DNA from 3 places in the Paenarthrobacter sp. NPDC058040 genome. Region 1 is predicted to be linked to each of the others. Evidence: riboswitches for the same ligand, from Rfam matches in the RefSeq annotation. Region 1 holds a riboswitch; each other region holds the start of a gene.
What was found. Region 1 has a riboswitch for glycine ahead of cycA (D-serine/D-alanine/glycine transporter). Riboswitches for the same ligand answer to the same signal wherever they lie in the genome.
Positions count from the first base shown of each region.

Region 2: linked by a shared signal. The riboswitch ahead of gcvP (aminomethyl-transferring glycine dehydrogenase) and the one ahead of cycA (D-serine/D-alanine/glycine transporter) in region 1 are both predicted to bind glycine.
Region 3: linked by a shared signal. The riboswitch ahead of gcvP (aminomethyl-transferring glycine dehydrogenase) and the one ahead of cycA (D-serine/D-alanine/glycine transporter) in region 1 are both predicted to bind glycine.

Region 1 is NZ_JBHVRN010000012.1:146,413-151,179, forward strand. It holds gene ACFVSJ_RS17690 (prolyl oligopeptidase family protein) at 1-316, opposite strand, end outside; gene ACFVSJ_RS17695 (FAD/NAD(P)-binding protein) at 377-2,332, shown strand; glycine riboswitch at 2,430-2,529, shown strand; gene cycA (D-serine/D-alanine/glycine transporter) at 2,686-4,158, shown strand; gene ACFVSJ_RS17705 (ExeM/NucH family extracellular endonuclease) at 4,222-4,767, opposite strand, start outside.
Region 2 is NZ_JBHVRN010000011.1:137,582-142,348, reverse strand. It holds gene ACFVSJ_RS16640 (MFS transporter) at 1-837, opposite strand, end outside; gene ACFVSJ_RS16635 (TetR/AcrR family transcriptional regulator) at 910-1,449, shown strand; glycine riboswitch at 1,545-1,641, shown strand; gene gcvP (aminomethyl-transferring glycine dehydrogenase) at 1,811-4,657, shown strand; gene gcvT (glycine cleavage system aminomethyltransferase GcvT) at 4,667-4,767, shown strand, end outside.
Region 3 is NZ_JBHVRN010000004.1:51,963-56,729, reverse strand. It holds gene gcvP (aminomethyl-transferring glycine dehydrogenase) at 1-1,562, opposite strand, end outside; glycine riboswitch at 1,712-1,810, opposite strand; gene ACFVSJ_RS06485 (PucR family transcriptional regulator) at 1,896-3,389, opposite strand; gene speB (agmatinase) at 3,558-4,556, shown strand; gene ACFVSJ_RS06475 (purine-cytosine permease family protein) at 4,553-4,767, shown strand, end outside.

The DNA of each region.
Region 1 (4,767 bases):
ACAGACCCTTGGGGTGTTCCCGGTCCTTCCAGAAGTTGTAGTAGAAATCGCCCCGCTTGTTCACCATGGCGATCCGGTCGGTGGAGTCCAGCACTTCGAGGATCCCGGCCTCGACCGCGGCGTAGTCGGCGTCTTCCAGCAGGTCCTCGGTACGGGCGTTTTGCTCGCGGACCCAGGCCAGCTGCTCTTCGCCATGGATATCCTCCAGCCAGACGTTCTCATCCGTCGGCTCGGCTGCTGCGTCGGCGGCGTGGCGGGGTCCGGAAAGGGGGCGGTCTTCGGGGAGGGGCGTCTGATCAGCTTCTGTGGTGGTCATCGCCCCATCCAAGCAACACTTTTCAAAGGGAAGCAAGTCACGCGGACGTTAGGCTTGAGCGTGGCTAAATCGCAAATCTTCCGTGTTGCCCTGGTCGGGGCGGGTCCCCGGGGCACCAGTGTGCTTGAGCGGCTGCTCGCGAACTGGGCCGGAGCCACGGATGAGGCGATTGTGACCACAACCGCGAAGCTCCACATCCACGTCATTGATCCGTATCCTGCAGGTTCGGGCCATGTGTGGCAGCCCGAACAGTCGCGGCTTTACCTGATGAATACCCAGTCGTTCTACCCGACGCTCATCCCAGAGGACCCCGAGCTCGCGCCCCCTCTGGCCGGGACGTCGTTCGACCAATGGCGCGTCACACGGCGTCGTGATGGCCAGGGATTGAACCGGGCCGAAAAGGCGGAGTTAGCCAGTCTCGAGTCGGACAACTTCCCCAGCCGCGCCATCTATGGGCGCTATTTGCGGCAGACCCTCGCTGAGTTGCTCCAGCGACTGCCCGACGGCGTCGAGGTCACCTTCCATGAGACGTCCGCCGTGGCGGCGCGGCCGGTTGGGGGAGGAACGTTCGACGTCGAACTGGCCGACGGCGGTTCACTCACCGTCGGTTCCGTGGTCCTCGCGCTGGGGCACATCGAATCCCGCCTGAATCCGGAGCAGCGCTCGTTCCAGACTGCCGCAGGGGAACAGGGGCTGCTCTATTTCCCGCCCGCTCCTCCGGCCGATGTGGACTGGACCCGGGTACCGGACAACGAGCCAGTACTGGTCCGTGGCATGGGTTTGAACTTCTTCGATGTCATGGGCCAGCTGACTGAGGGCCGTGGCGGCAAATTTGTTGACGCAGTTGCGCCCGGGGCGGGCATGCTCGAGTACCGCCCATCCGGACGCGAACCTAAGATCATCGCCGCTTCACGGAGGGGCACCCCGTACCGCGCCAAGGCCGGGCTGTCCGGCTACTACGCCACCAGCATCACGCTCCGGTACCTGACCGAGGCAGCCATGGACCGTTTCAAGGCAGCCGGAATCCAGCCCGGTTTCGACCACGACCTTTGGCCCCTCCTGCACCGGGACGCGTTGTGGGCGTACTACGCGACGCTGGCAAAGTCACAGCCGGCAGCCATCAGGGACGCCGCGCAGTTCCTTGCCGACCTTGAAGACGCATTGCAACCCCACGCCCACGCCACGGGCAATTGGGAAAGCGCAGTGGGTGCGCTCGTGGAAAAGCACGTCGTGGCCTCTCGGCGGCTCAACCTGCGGGGACTTGCCGCGCCTTTGGCCGGGCGGACCTTTGCCTCGCGCCGGGACTTGGACAAAGCCATCACCGACTATCTAGACGATGACGCCCGGCGTTCCGCCCTGGGTGAATCTGACCCCGTGAAGATGGCCATTGGTGCGCTGCACACGGGCCGAGCGATTCTCAAGACCGTGGTGGCCGACGGCGGCATCACGGACGAATCCTGGGTGGCTGAGCTCCGCGGTTGGTTCGAGTCCTTCGTTGAGGGGCTTGCCAGCGGACCCCCGGCCCTGCGGTCGGAACAGCTGGCCGCCTTGGCGCGTGCCGGCGTCGTGAGTTTCGTGGGACCCGACCCGAAGTTCAGCGTGGACCGTAACGCCAAAGTCTTCCGCGCTTTCTCGCCGTGGGTGCGGGACGCACCGGCTCAGGCCCGCACGTTGATCGAGGCGATGTCGCCCGCGAACCGCGTTGGCATGAACATCTCGCCGCTTCTTGAACAGCTGCTGGCGGACGGCCTGGTTCGCACCAAGATCATGATGAGCGTTGAAGGAACTCCGGTACAGACCACTGGCCTGGACGTTGAGCCGCATCCATACCGGCCGGTGGCGGCCAACGGTTCCGTAACCAACGGGCTGTATGTTTTGGGCCTGCAATTGTCCGCAACGCAGTGGGGAACCGCCATCGCAGCCGAGGCCCGGCCCACCAAAGGCCGGGCGTACAGGAGCGGGCAACGGACCCTGCGCGATGCGGACGAAATCGCCCGCAGCATCCTGGGACTCTGAACAGCCGCTCGAACCCGGCGTGAGCTGGGACGCTTGCGTACCGCTCCGGGCTTCGCTACTGTGTGAGCTGCATCACCGGCCAGGTGATGCGCGCTTGTGATCCGTGGCGGGAGAGTCCTGCCGGTACATCCCGTCAGGCGCCGTAGGAGCAAACCCTCCCCAGGAATCTCTCAGGCACCCTGTACCGCCACGGCGAGGCAACTCTGGAAAGCAGTCCGGGATTCCCGGGCTCACCGAAGGTGCAAGCGGTCCTGTGCGCAGGAACGCGGAAACTCTCAGGTCAATGACAGAGCGGGGAGGAACCCGAATCATCGTGGCACACCACGTGTGCCGCCTGAACAATGGAGTTCCTCATGACGATTCAGCGCCCACCAACAGATGCCGGCAACAAGCAAGAGCCCCACCTGGAACGGCAACTCAGCAACCGCCACATCCAGTTGATCGCCATCGGCGGCGCCATTGGAACCGGTCTCTTCATGGGCTCGGGCAAGACCATCTCCGCTGCCGGCCCCTCGGTGATCTTCGTTTACATGATCATCGGCTTCATGCTGTTCTTCGTCATGCGCGCCATGGGCGAACTGCTCCTGAGCAACCTGAACTACAAATCCTTCAGCGACTTCGCCGCCGACCTCCTGGGTCCCTGGGCGGGCTTCTTCACCGGCTGGACCTATTGGTTCTGCTGGGTCATCACCGGCATCGCGGACGTGATCGCGATCGCGGGCTACTCCAAGGAACTCTGGCCCGGCCTGCCACTGTGGATCCCCGGACTCATCACCATCGGCATCCTCCTGCTCCTCAACCTGGCCACGGTGAAGGCCTTCGGCGAGACCGAGTTCTGGTTCGCCCTCATCAAGATCGTCGCCATCGCAGCACTCATCATCGTTGGCCTGTTCATGATCCTCGGCGGCTTCCAGTCGGACGCCGGACCGGCCGGCTTCACCAACCTTTGGTCCCACGGAGGCTTCTTCCCCAACGAATTCATGGGCTTCGTGGCCGGTTTCCAGATCGCGGTCTTCGCATTTGTGGGCATCGAATTGGTTGGAACCACGGCAGCCGAAGCCAAGGATCCGGAAAAGAACCTGCCCAAGGCCATCAATTCCATCCCCATCCGCGTGCTCCTCTTCTACGTGGGCGCCCTCATCATCCTCATGTCCGTCACGCCGTGGACCCAGTTCGCTGCCGGACACAGCCCGTTTATCGCCATGTTCTCCCTGGCAGGCCTCGGCGCCGCCGCCACCATCGTCAACCTGGTGGTGCTGAGCTCAGCGATGTCCTCGGCCAACTCCGGCATCTACTCCACGTCCCGGATGGTCTATGGCCTGGCCCAGGAAGGCGACGCGCCCGCGGTCTTCAGCGCACTGTCCGGACGCAAAGTACCCCGCAACGCCCTGTTCCTCTCCTGCGTCCTGTTGCTGTCCGGCGTCGTCCTCATGTACGCCGGGCAGGACGTCGGCAAGGCGTTCGACATGGTGACCACCGTGTCCGCCGTCTGCTTCGTCTTTGTTTGGTCGATCATCCTGGCCAGCTACCTCGCGTTCCGGAAGCGCCGGCCGCAGCTTCACGAGGCCTCGGCGTTCAAGATGCCCGGTGGCGTGGTGATGGTGTGGGTTGTCTTCGCCTTCTTTGCCTTCATCCTGTGGGCTTTGACCACCCAGCCGGACACGCTCATGGCGCTCCTTGTGACGCCGGTGTGGTTCCTTGCCTTGGGCGTGGCGTGGGCCATCCTCCGCAAGCGGCCTACCCACCTGGCCCGCTACGGGCACTTCCGTGCCGAGCTGCAAAAGGACGCTGACAAGGCGCAGGAACCCGAATCCGTCCGCAACTAACCACTGCACGCAAAGGAGCCCCTCACCGGCGTGAGGGGCTCCCTTGCTGCCATCAACGGGTACTTAGCCCCTCAAGCACTTCTGGTACTCCAGCCACGCGAATGCGTAGCGGAGCCAGCCCACAACGTCATACCACTTGGACGGTTTGGTGGGGGCGGTGCACTGCGGCGGATTCGGGCCGCTTGCTGCCACCTTGACCAGCGCCTTCACCGTGGTGCCGCTTTCGACGGCGGTCAGCACCACCGTGCCAGTGCCGGCCGCCGCTGCTGCGGGAACCTTGAGGCTGACGTTCGCTGCGCCGGAGGCCACTGGCACATCCCCGAGATCCGTGCTGGCACCCTTGGCATCGATGAAGACGGCCTTGAGCGTCTTGTTGGCCGGGCTGCCAATCGACGTCAGGTCCAGCTTGGACACGGTCAGCGTGATGGCGTCTCCAGCTTTGACCTCGGCCGCAGTGGTGTTTGCCACGGCCACCGAACGCCGGGCGAAGTCCGGCGAGACCGGCTTGTGCGCCTGCAGGTACGTGATCCACGCGTCCCGGTCCACCAGGCCGGTGTCCTTGGTGTTGCTGCCTTCCTTGAAGACCCGGAAGTTGTCACCACCGGTAGC
Region 2 (4,767 bases), on a different contig from region 1:
GTTGCTGAACAATCGGACGTCCAGCATCGGACCTGAAAGCTGTTGCTGCCGACGCACAAAGAACACACCCATGAGCAGGCCGAAGGTCATGAACGCCGCCGCCGAAGGGCCAAAGCCGTGCACGGCGAATTCCTTGATCCCGTACACAAAGGGGGCCATGGTCAGAACGGACAGGGCAATGCTCGGGACATCCACGCGGCCCGGGTTGGCATCCTTGGATTCGGGAATGAGTACCCGCCCAAAGGCAAGCAGGGGCAGCAGCAGGAACGTCGCCACGAGGAACACGGCACCCCACCAGAAGTGCTCCACCAGCCAGCCACCGAAGATCGGGCCCAGGGCGGCGCCACCGGAGAACCCGGCAGCCCAGACGGCGATTGCGAGCCGGCGACGGTTCGGGTCGGTAAAGATGTTCCGGATCAGGGACAGCGTGGAGGGCATCAGCATGGCGCCGAAGACACCAAGTGCGGCGCGTCCGGCAATCAACCATTCCGCCGACGGCGCGAACGCTGTAGCAGCCGACACCGCCGCGAAACCCGTGCTGCCGATCAGGAGCAGCCGCCGTCGTCCGATCCTGTCGCCGAAGTTGCCCATGGAAACCAGCAACGCCGCCAGGACCAGCGGATAGGCGTCCACGATCCACAGGAGTTGGATGCCTCCGACGTCCAGTGAACGGGCGATTTCCGGCAGGGCAAAGGTGAGCGCGGTGTTGTCGACGGCCACCAGCAGCACCGGGAACATCAGCAGTGCCAGGGCCGTCCAGTCGCGCCACGGTGCAGTCTTGCCCGGGACCGGGCGCACGGAGGAACGGGGAGCGTGGGTTGAGGACGGCGAGAACATGTTTTTTACTGTACCGTCCAGACGGTATAGTTTCAAATACAACCCGACCCAGCTTTAGGGAATGATGGATCCATGCCGCGAAAACCAGTTGCCCGGGATGCTGTCCTGGATGCCTTTGAAGCACTCCTGATCGAAGTGGGGGAGCGTGCTGCCACGCTGGACGCCGTCGCCAAGCGTGCGGGAGTGTCAAAAGGCGGCCTGCTCTACCACTTCCCCAACAAGGAGTCGTTGATCAGCGCGGTGCTGGAACGCCTGGACGAGTTGGCGAAGCAGGACACCGAGCAGATGAAAGCGGCCCCGGATGGTGCGGCTGCCTACTTCATCCGGTCATCCCTCTGGGCGGACACGCCCATGGACCGGGCCTTCGTCGCAGCAACCCGTCTGGCCGAGGTGGCCCACGAAGAAACCCGCCGTCGGTTCGCCGCGATCCAGCAACGGTGGCTGGACGTGCTGGCCGGGGATGTTGGGCCTGAGGTTGCCAAGGCTGTCAGCTATATGGGCGATGGCCTCTATTTCAACGCGATGTTTGAAGGCGGGCAGGAGGCTGGCACTGCAGGGCGGGAGGCCGACGTCGAGGTCCTCCTGACGGTCCTGGATCGCTTGCGGAAGTAGCGCGGCCTTCCATTTGCCGCCGCGCGGCGGTCATAGGACAATTAACAACTGTGGTGCGCCTTTCCGGCGGGCCGCGAACAATTGCATAAAGCCTATGATCTGCGGCGGGAGAGTCCTGCAGTACGAGATGCAGGCGCCGTAGGAGCAAATCCTCCCCAGGAATCTCTCAGGCCCATGCACCGCCGCGGTTAGGCAACTCTGGAAAGCAGCAGGCAACCGGTGCCACGGTTGTTATGCTCACCGACGGTGCAAGCGGCGTTGTGCAGGCAACACGCGGAAACTCTCAGGTCCAATACAGAGCGGGGAGGAACCCGAGCCACTGTGGCGTACCCAAGCGCCGCCCAAGTAATGGAGTTCCTTCGTGACGGTTAGTTCAGCCTCCACCACCTTCGTCGACCGGCATATCGGTGCCCGCCGCCAGGCCGACATTGACACCATGCTCAAGTCGGTTGGATACGACTCCGTGGATTCCCTCGTGGACACCGCGGTTCCCAACGACATCCGCCAGGACGTTGCCCTGACCCTGCAGAACGCGCTGAGCGAAGTTGAGGTCCTTGCAGAGCTCCGCAAGCTTGCAGCGAAGAACAAGACGGCCGTCCAGATGATCGGCCAGGGCTACTTCGACACCATCACGCCCCCGGTGATCCGCCGCAACATCCTTGAATCGCCGGCCTGGTACACCGCTTACACGCCGTACCAGCCGGAAATCTCCCAGGGCCGCCTCGAGGCACTCCTGAACTTCCAGACCATGGTCCAGGACCTCGTTGGCCTGCCCATCGCCAATGCTTCCCTGCTGGACGAAGCAACTGCCGTAGCTGAGGCCGTGCTGATGATGCGCCGCGCCAACAAGAACAAGGCCGCCCAGGACGGCAAAACCGTCCTCGACGCCGATTGCCTGCCGCAGACCATCGCCATCGTGAAGGGCCGCGCCGAGGCTCTTGGCTTTGAAGTCGAGGTGGCGGATCTCGCCAACGGTCTTCCGGAAGGCGCCATCAACGGCGTCGTCCTTCAGCAGCCCGGTGTTTCCGGCCGCGTCTTCGACCACTCCGCCGTGATCGCTGCGGCGAAAGAGCGGGGTGCCCTGGTCACCGTCGCAGCCGACCTCCTCTCGCTCACGCTCATCACTCCTCCGGGCGAGCAGGGCGCTGATATCGCCGTCGGTTCTGCCCAGCGCCTGGGTGTGCCGCTGTTCTTCGGCGGTCCGCACGCCGCGTACATGGCCGTCCAGAAGGGTCTCGAGCGTTCCATGCCGGGCCGTTTGGTTGGCGTTTCCAAGGACGACGCCGGTGTCCCCGCCTACCGCTTGGCGCTGCAGACCCGTGAGCAGCACATCCGCCGCGAGAAGGCCACCTCCAACATCTGCACGGCACAGGCACTCCTGGCGATCGTCGCTTCGATGTACGCGGTGTACCACGGCCCCGAGGGCTTGAAGGCCATCGCCGAGACTGCCCACAACCACGCCCGTACCCTCGCCGCCTCGCTGAAGGCCGCCGACGTCGAGGTCCTCCACGGTTCCTTCTTCGACACCGTCACCGTTCGCGTGCCAGGCCGTGCCGCGGAGCTCGTGGCTGCAGCGGAGGCCAAGGGCATCAACCTGCGCGGCATCGACGCGGACACTGTTGGTATCTCGGTTGATGAAACCACGACGACGGCGGTAGTCGCCGACGTAGCGGCCGTCTTCGGCGCTTCGGTACTCGAGTCCGTGGAAGGCTTCGCACTTGAGGCTTCCGTTGAGCGCTCGAGCGAATACCTGCAGCACCCGGTGTTCAACACGCACCGTTCCGAGACGCAGCTCCTCCGCTACATCCGCAAGCTCTCGGACCGGGACCTGGCCCTGGACCGCACCATGATCCCGTTGGGTTCCTGCACCATGAAGCTCAACGCTACGGCCGAGATGGAAGCCATCTCCTGGCCGGAGTTCGCTTCGATCCACCCGTTCGCTCCGGACTCCCAGACCTCCGGCTGGCGTGAACTCATCGCCGACCTCGAATCCCAGCTGACCGAGATCACCGGCTACGACCAGGTCTCCATCCAGCCGAACGCCGGTTCCCAGGGCGAGCTCGCGGGTCTCCTCGCGATCCGCGGATACCACCACTCCCGGGGCGACCAGCAGCGCAACGTCTGCCTTATCCCGGCGTCCGCCCACGGCACCAACGCGGCCTCGGCCGTGCTCGCAGGCATGAAGGTCGTCGTCGTGGCTACTGCATCTGACGGCACCATCGACCATGCTGACCTGGCTGCGAAGATCGAAGCCAACCGCGACGTGCTCTCGGCCATCATGATCACCTACCCATCCACTCACGGTGTGTACGACGCCGACGTGCGCGAGGTCTGCGACGCCGTCCACGAAGCCGGCGGACAGGTCTACATCGACGGCGCCAACCTCAACGCCCTTGTTGGTCTCGCCCAGCCGGGCAAGTTCGGCGGCGACGTGTCCCACCTGAACCTGCACAAGACCTTCTGCATCCCGCACGGTGGCGGCGGGCCCGGTGTTGGTCCTGTTGCTGCCAAGGCACACCTGGCTCCGTTCATGCCCGGTGACGCCACGTCATGGACCGAAGGCAACGATGTTCCGATCTCGGCTTCGCGCTTCGGCTCGGCCGGCGTGCTGCCGATCTCCTGGGCCTACGTGAAGCTCATGGGCGGCCAGGGCCTCACCGAAGCCACCAAGTCGGCGCTCCTCGCGGCCAACTACATCGCTTCCCGCCTCAACGAGCACTTCCCGGTGCTCTACACGGGCGAAGGCGGACTCGTGGCCCACGAGTGCATCCTGGACCTGCGTGAACTCACTGCCCGTACCGGTGTTACGGCTGAAGATGTGGCCAAGCGCCTCATCGACTTCGGCTTCCACGCACCCACCCTGGCGTTCCCGGTTGCCGGCACACTCATGGTGGAGCCCACGGAGTCCGAGGACCTCGTGGAGATCGATCGCTTCATCGAGGCCATGATCACCATCCGGGCAGAGATCGAGCAGGTTGCGGCCGGCGACTTCTCCGTGCAGGATTCTCCGCTTCGCCGCGCGCCGCACACGGCAGCCGCCGTCGTAAGCTCCGACTGGGACCGCGCCTACCCACGTGAGCAGGCCGCTTTCCCTGTCCACCACCTGAAGCAGGACAAGTACTTCCCGCCGGTAGGGCGCATCGACGGCGCGGCCGGCGACCGCAACCTCGTCTGCTCCTGCCCGCCGATCGAAGACTTCGAGAACTAAGGACTGGTCATGACTGGGAAATTCACAGCCCTCTACGAAGAGCACAAGAAGCTCGGCGCGTCGTTCACCGACTTCGGTGGCTGGCAGATGCCGCTCAAATACACCTCCGA
Region 3 (4,767 bases), on a different contig from region 1:
ATCGAAGCGAACTCCGGCCAGGAAATGGCTTCCATCTCAGCCGTAGCGTTGAGCTTCATGGTGCACGAACCCAACGGGATCATGGTCCGGTCCAGCGCGAGGTCCCGGTCGGACAGCTTGCGGATATAGCGCAACAGCTGCGTCTCGGAACGGTGCGTGTTGAACACGGGGTGCTGCAGGAAATCGGAGGTACGGACCACGTCAGAAGGCAGCTCGAACCCTGCAGCGTCCCCTACCGGACCGGCGCCAAAGGCGACGGCGACCGCGGAGAGGACCTCCGGCGTCGTGGTTTCATCAACCGAGACGCCCACGGTGTCCTCATCGATGTGGCGGAGGTTGATGCCGCGTGCCTCGGCGGCACCGATCACCTTCGAAGCCTTGCCGGGCACGCGGACCGTGAGGGTATCGAAGAAGGAGTCGGACACGAGTTCGCGGCCGGCCTTCTGCAGGGTCGTGGCCAGGACACGGGCGTGGCCGTGGACGGTCTCCGCGATCGCCTTCAGTCCGTCGGGGCCGTGGTAGACCGCGTACATCGACGCGACGATCGCGAGCAAAGCCTGGGCCGTGCAGATGTTGGACGTGGCCTTCTCGCGGCGGATGTGCTGCTCACGGGTCTGGAGCGCCAAGCGGTACGCGGGCACGCCGGCGTTGTCCTTGGACACGCCCACGATGCGGCCCGGAAGCGTGCGCTCCATGCCGTTCCGGACAGCCATGTAGGCAGCGTGCGGGCCGCCAAAGAACAGCGGCACACCGAAGCGCTGCGCGGTTCCGACGGCGATGTCCGCGCCCTGTTCGCCCGGGGGCGTGATGAGGGTGAGCGCCAGCAAATCGGCAGCGACCGTGACCAGGGCACCGCGTTCCTTCGCCTCAGCGATCACGGGGGCGTGGTTGAAGACCCGGCCGGAAACGCCCGGCTGCTGCAGGACGATGCCGTTGATGTCGCCGTCGGGCAAGCCTGCCGAGAGGTCCGCAACCAGAACCTCGAAGCCGAGCGCCTCGGCGCGGCCCTTGACGATGGCGATGGTCTGCGGGAGGAGGTCGGCGTCCAGGACGGTCTTGCCGTCCTTCACAGCTTTGTTAGCCCGGCGCATGAGCAACACGGCCTCGGCCACGGCAGTGGCTTCGTCCAGCAGGGAAGCGTTGGCGATCGGAAGCCCGGTGAGGTCCTGGACCATGGTCTGGAAGTTGAGCAGCGCTTCGAGCCGGCCCTGCGAAATCTCGGGCTGGTACGGGGTGTAAGCGGTGTACCAGGCGGGGGCTTCGAGGATGTTGCGGCGGATCACCGGCGGGGTCACGGTGTCGTAGTAGCCCTGGCCGATCATCTGAACGGCGGTCTTGTTCTTCGCGGCCAGCTTGCGCAGCTCGGCCAGCACCTGGACCTCGCTCAGCGCCTTCTGCAGCGTGAGGGGCGAAGCCTGGCGGATGGAATCGGGAACAGCCACGTCCACCAGACCGTCGACAGAGTCATAGCCGATGGCCTTGAGCATGGTCTCAACATCGGCCTGGCGGCGGGCGCCGATATGCCGGTCCGCGAAAGCGGTTGGGGAGGATTGAACAGTCAAGAGGAACTCCAGGATTCAGGCGCCCGTTGAGCGCCACGGTGAATATGGGTTCCTCCCCGCTCTGTATTGGACCTGAGAGATTCCGTGGACTTGGTTGTCCACTTGCACCGTCGGTGAGCCCGGTTGCCCGGACTGCTTTCCAGAGTTGCCTAACCGCGGCGGTACATGGGCCTGAGAGATTCCTGGGGAGGATTTGCTCCTACGGCGCCTGACTGGATGTACCGGCAGGGCTCTCCCGCCGCAGATCAAAAGCGTTTGCGCCACCTCAGTGACACGCTTCACACCATAGCGGGTCATTCCGAAAAAGCGCAAGGCGGGTGTTTCCCGCGGGGCCTAGCCGTGCATCGCTTCGTGAATCTGCAACGCCAACCAAAGCTGCGCCAGCGTTGACGTCTCTCCCATGTCCAGCCCCGTCAGCTCGCCGATTTTCCGGATCCGGTAGATGATGGTTTGCCGGTGCGTGAAGAGCGTGGAGGCCGTTTTTTGCCATGACCGCTGCGAGTCCAGATAGGTCTTCAGCGTGACCATGAGATCGCCGTCCTGCCGCTGCTCATACTCGAAAATGGGCCCGAGAAGGCGCTGGACCAACGCAGTTCCCTCCTCGAATCCGGTCAGTCCCAACCAGCTGGGCCCCTCCGCGTACCGGGCCAATCCAAGCTTGTTCGCTTTCGCCGATCCCAGCGCCCACAACGACTCCTGCTGGGCTTGCTGAAGGCCACCTACCGCGGACGCGGAACTCACGCCGATGGTGGTTCCCAACCCCGCGCAGTGGACCAGCAGCTCGTCAGCCACGTCAGCCGCGACCACCACGTGCAGCCGGTCGTTCCGCCTCAAGGAGGCCGCCGAAGTCCCGTGCCGCCAGAGTTCGATGTGCACGTTGGCCAGCCGATCGCCGTCGTCCGCCGACATCGAGGCGACCACAAAACCCTGGGGAGGAACCTCGAAAGCCTCCAGCCGCCGTTCCATCTCCGCCGTCCCCAGGCGCCCGTCGAGCGCCTGCAGGAGGAACTCCCCGGCGAGCCGGTGCCGGCCCTCGAGCGAGAGGACGATGCGCGCCAACTGCAGTCCCAGCACGGTTGCGGCATGCAAAAGCACGACGGCGTCAGGGTGCGGTTCGCTGCCAGGCAGCACCACCAGGAGCGCGTTCGCGTGGGTGGGAATGTCCATGGTCAGGACGTGCCTGCCTCGGATCCGGTGCCACTGGAAGTTCTTGCCCGCAACCGAGACCTGGCCCGGGTGCGGCGACCATTCCTCCACAAGGAACTCCGGAAGCGGCTGCCCCTCGGGGTGCCACGGATGGAGGCAACGGCGGTCCACCACGAACAGCTCCGAATCCAGCTCCGTGGCCAACCTCAGGACCAAACTTTGCCAATGGTCCTCCGACGCTCCGGCCGTGCGGAGGAGGTCGTACACGCGGGCCGTTTGCCGCAAGCGCCGGGACTCTTCAAGCAGCGACGACTCCGCCACGGACCGCGCAATCGCGATGAACGGCAGCGGGTACGGGATGTTGATCAGCGGCAGGGCGAGCCGGTCGCAGGCCCGCAGGAATTCCGGTTGCAGCTCCGGCGCATGCATCTTCTCGCCGATGGCCAACGCACTGGCGCCCGAATCCACCAAGGCTTCGGCGAGCGCCACTTGCCCGTCCGCGTCGGCGGGGATGGAGAGCCCGTTGGTCATCATGAGCTCGCCGCCGGTGACCCACTCCCACAGCCTGGGCAGGTCTGAAGTGTGGGCCCAGGTGATGCGGTTGCCGGCTCCGCTGGAACCTGCCAGCAGGCTGAGTCCGAGCTGCGGCTCGGCCACGAGTTCGGCGACGGTGATGGCCATGGATGAGGACTCCTGGGTGCTTGTTTTCGGGACGGTTAGACGTTTGTCTAAACGCCTCGACCATTTGTAGTCAATGTACCGCTATCCGCCGTGATGCGCGTCACCAAGAATTGAGATATGCACTTCCCGCTCAACGGCGAGCGCCCCAGCTACTCGAAGGATCAAGCCATGACAACGCACCAGCCCATCGGCCCCGTGGACGCAACCAAGGTTCCCCGCTACGCAGGCCTCGGCACCTTCGCCCGACTCCCCCAAATCGACCGCGTCCCCGACTACGACATCGCCATTGTGGGTGTGCCGTTCGACGGCGGAACCTCCTTCCGGCCCGGCGCCCGTTTCGGTCCTGCCGCAGTCCGCGAGGCCTCCCGGCTGCTCCGTCCGGGCTACCACCCGGAGCTCGACGTCGAGCCGGTGTACGAAGCCCAGGTGGTGGACGCCGGGGACATCGCCTGCACTCCCTATGACATCACCCGGGCTGTCCGCGAGATCGAGGAGCAGGCCCTGCCGCTCATCAGCGAAGAGAAGCGGCTCATCTCGATCGGCGGCGACCACACCATTGCCCTGCCGATGCTGCGGGCACTGAACAAGGTCCACGGCCCGGTGGCGCTGCTGCACTTCGACGCTCACCTGGACACATGGGACACCTACTTCGACCAGCCCATCACGCACGGCACCATCTTCCGCCGGGCGTTCGAGGAGGGCCTGCTGGTGGAGGACAAGTCCATGCATGTCGGTATCCGCGGACCTGTGTATGACCGCAACGACTTCCTCCGCGACCACGAGTTCGGCTTCCAGATCATCCGCTGCTCGGACCTGGATGTCATCGGCGTTCCGGCGGCGATCGAACGCGTCAAGGAGCGGCTGGGCGACACCCCGGTGTACGTCTCCATCGACATCGATGTCCTGGATCCCTCCTACGCCCCCGGCACCGGCACTCCGGAGATGGGCGGGCTCCACTCCCGCGAACTCCTTGCCCTGCTCCGCGGCCTGGACGGCATCAACATCGTGGGCGCCGACGTCGTCGAAGTCGCACCGGCCTACGACCATGCGGACATCACCACCGTAGCCGCGGCAACCCTCGTCTTCGATCTGCTGGCCCTCATGGTCAACCGCAGCAAGGCCTCGGAGCTCCGTGAACTGGAGACGGCTTCGCGGAGTGCGTCATGAGCACCCCCGTCACCGAGGTCCCACGGACGGAAGTTCCACGGCTTGAGGACAAGACCATCCAGCCGATTCCCTTGAACGAACGGCACGGCAAGGCCAGGGACCTGTTCACCATCTGGTTCGGTTCCAACATCATGATCATGACCATCGTGACCGGCGGACTGGCCACCACGGTGTTCGGCCTGAGCTTCGTTCCCGCGATCATCGGGATCAT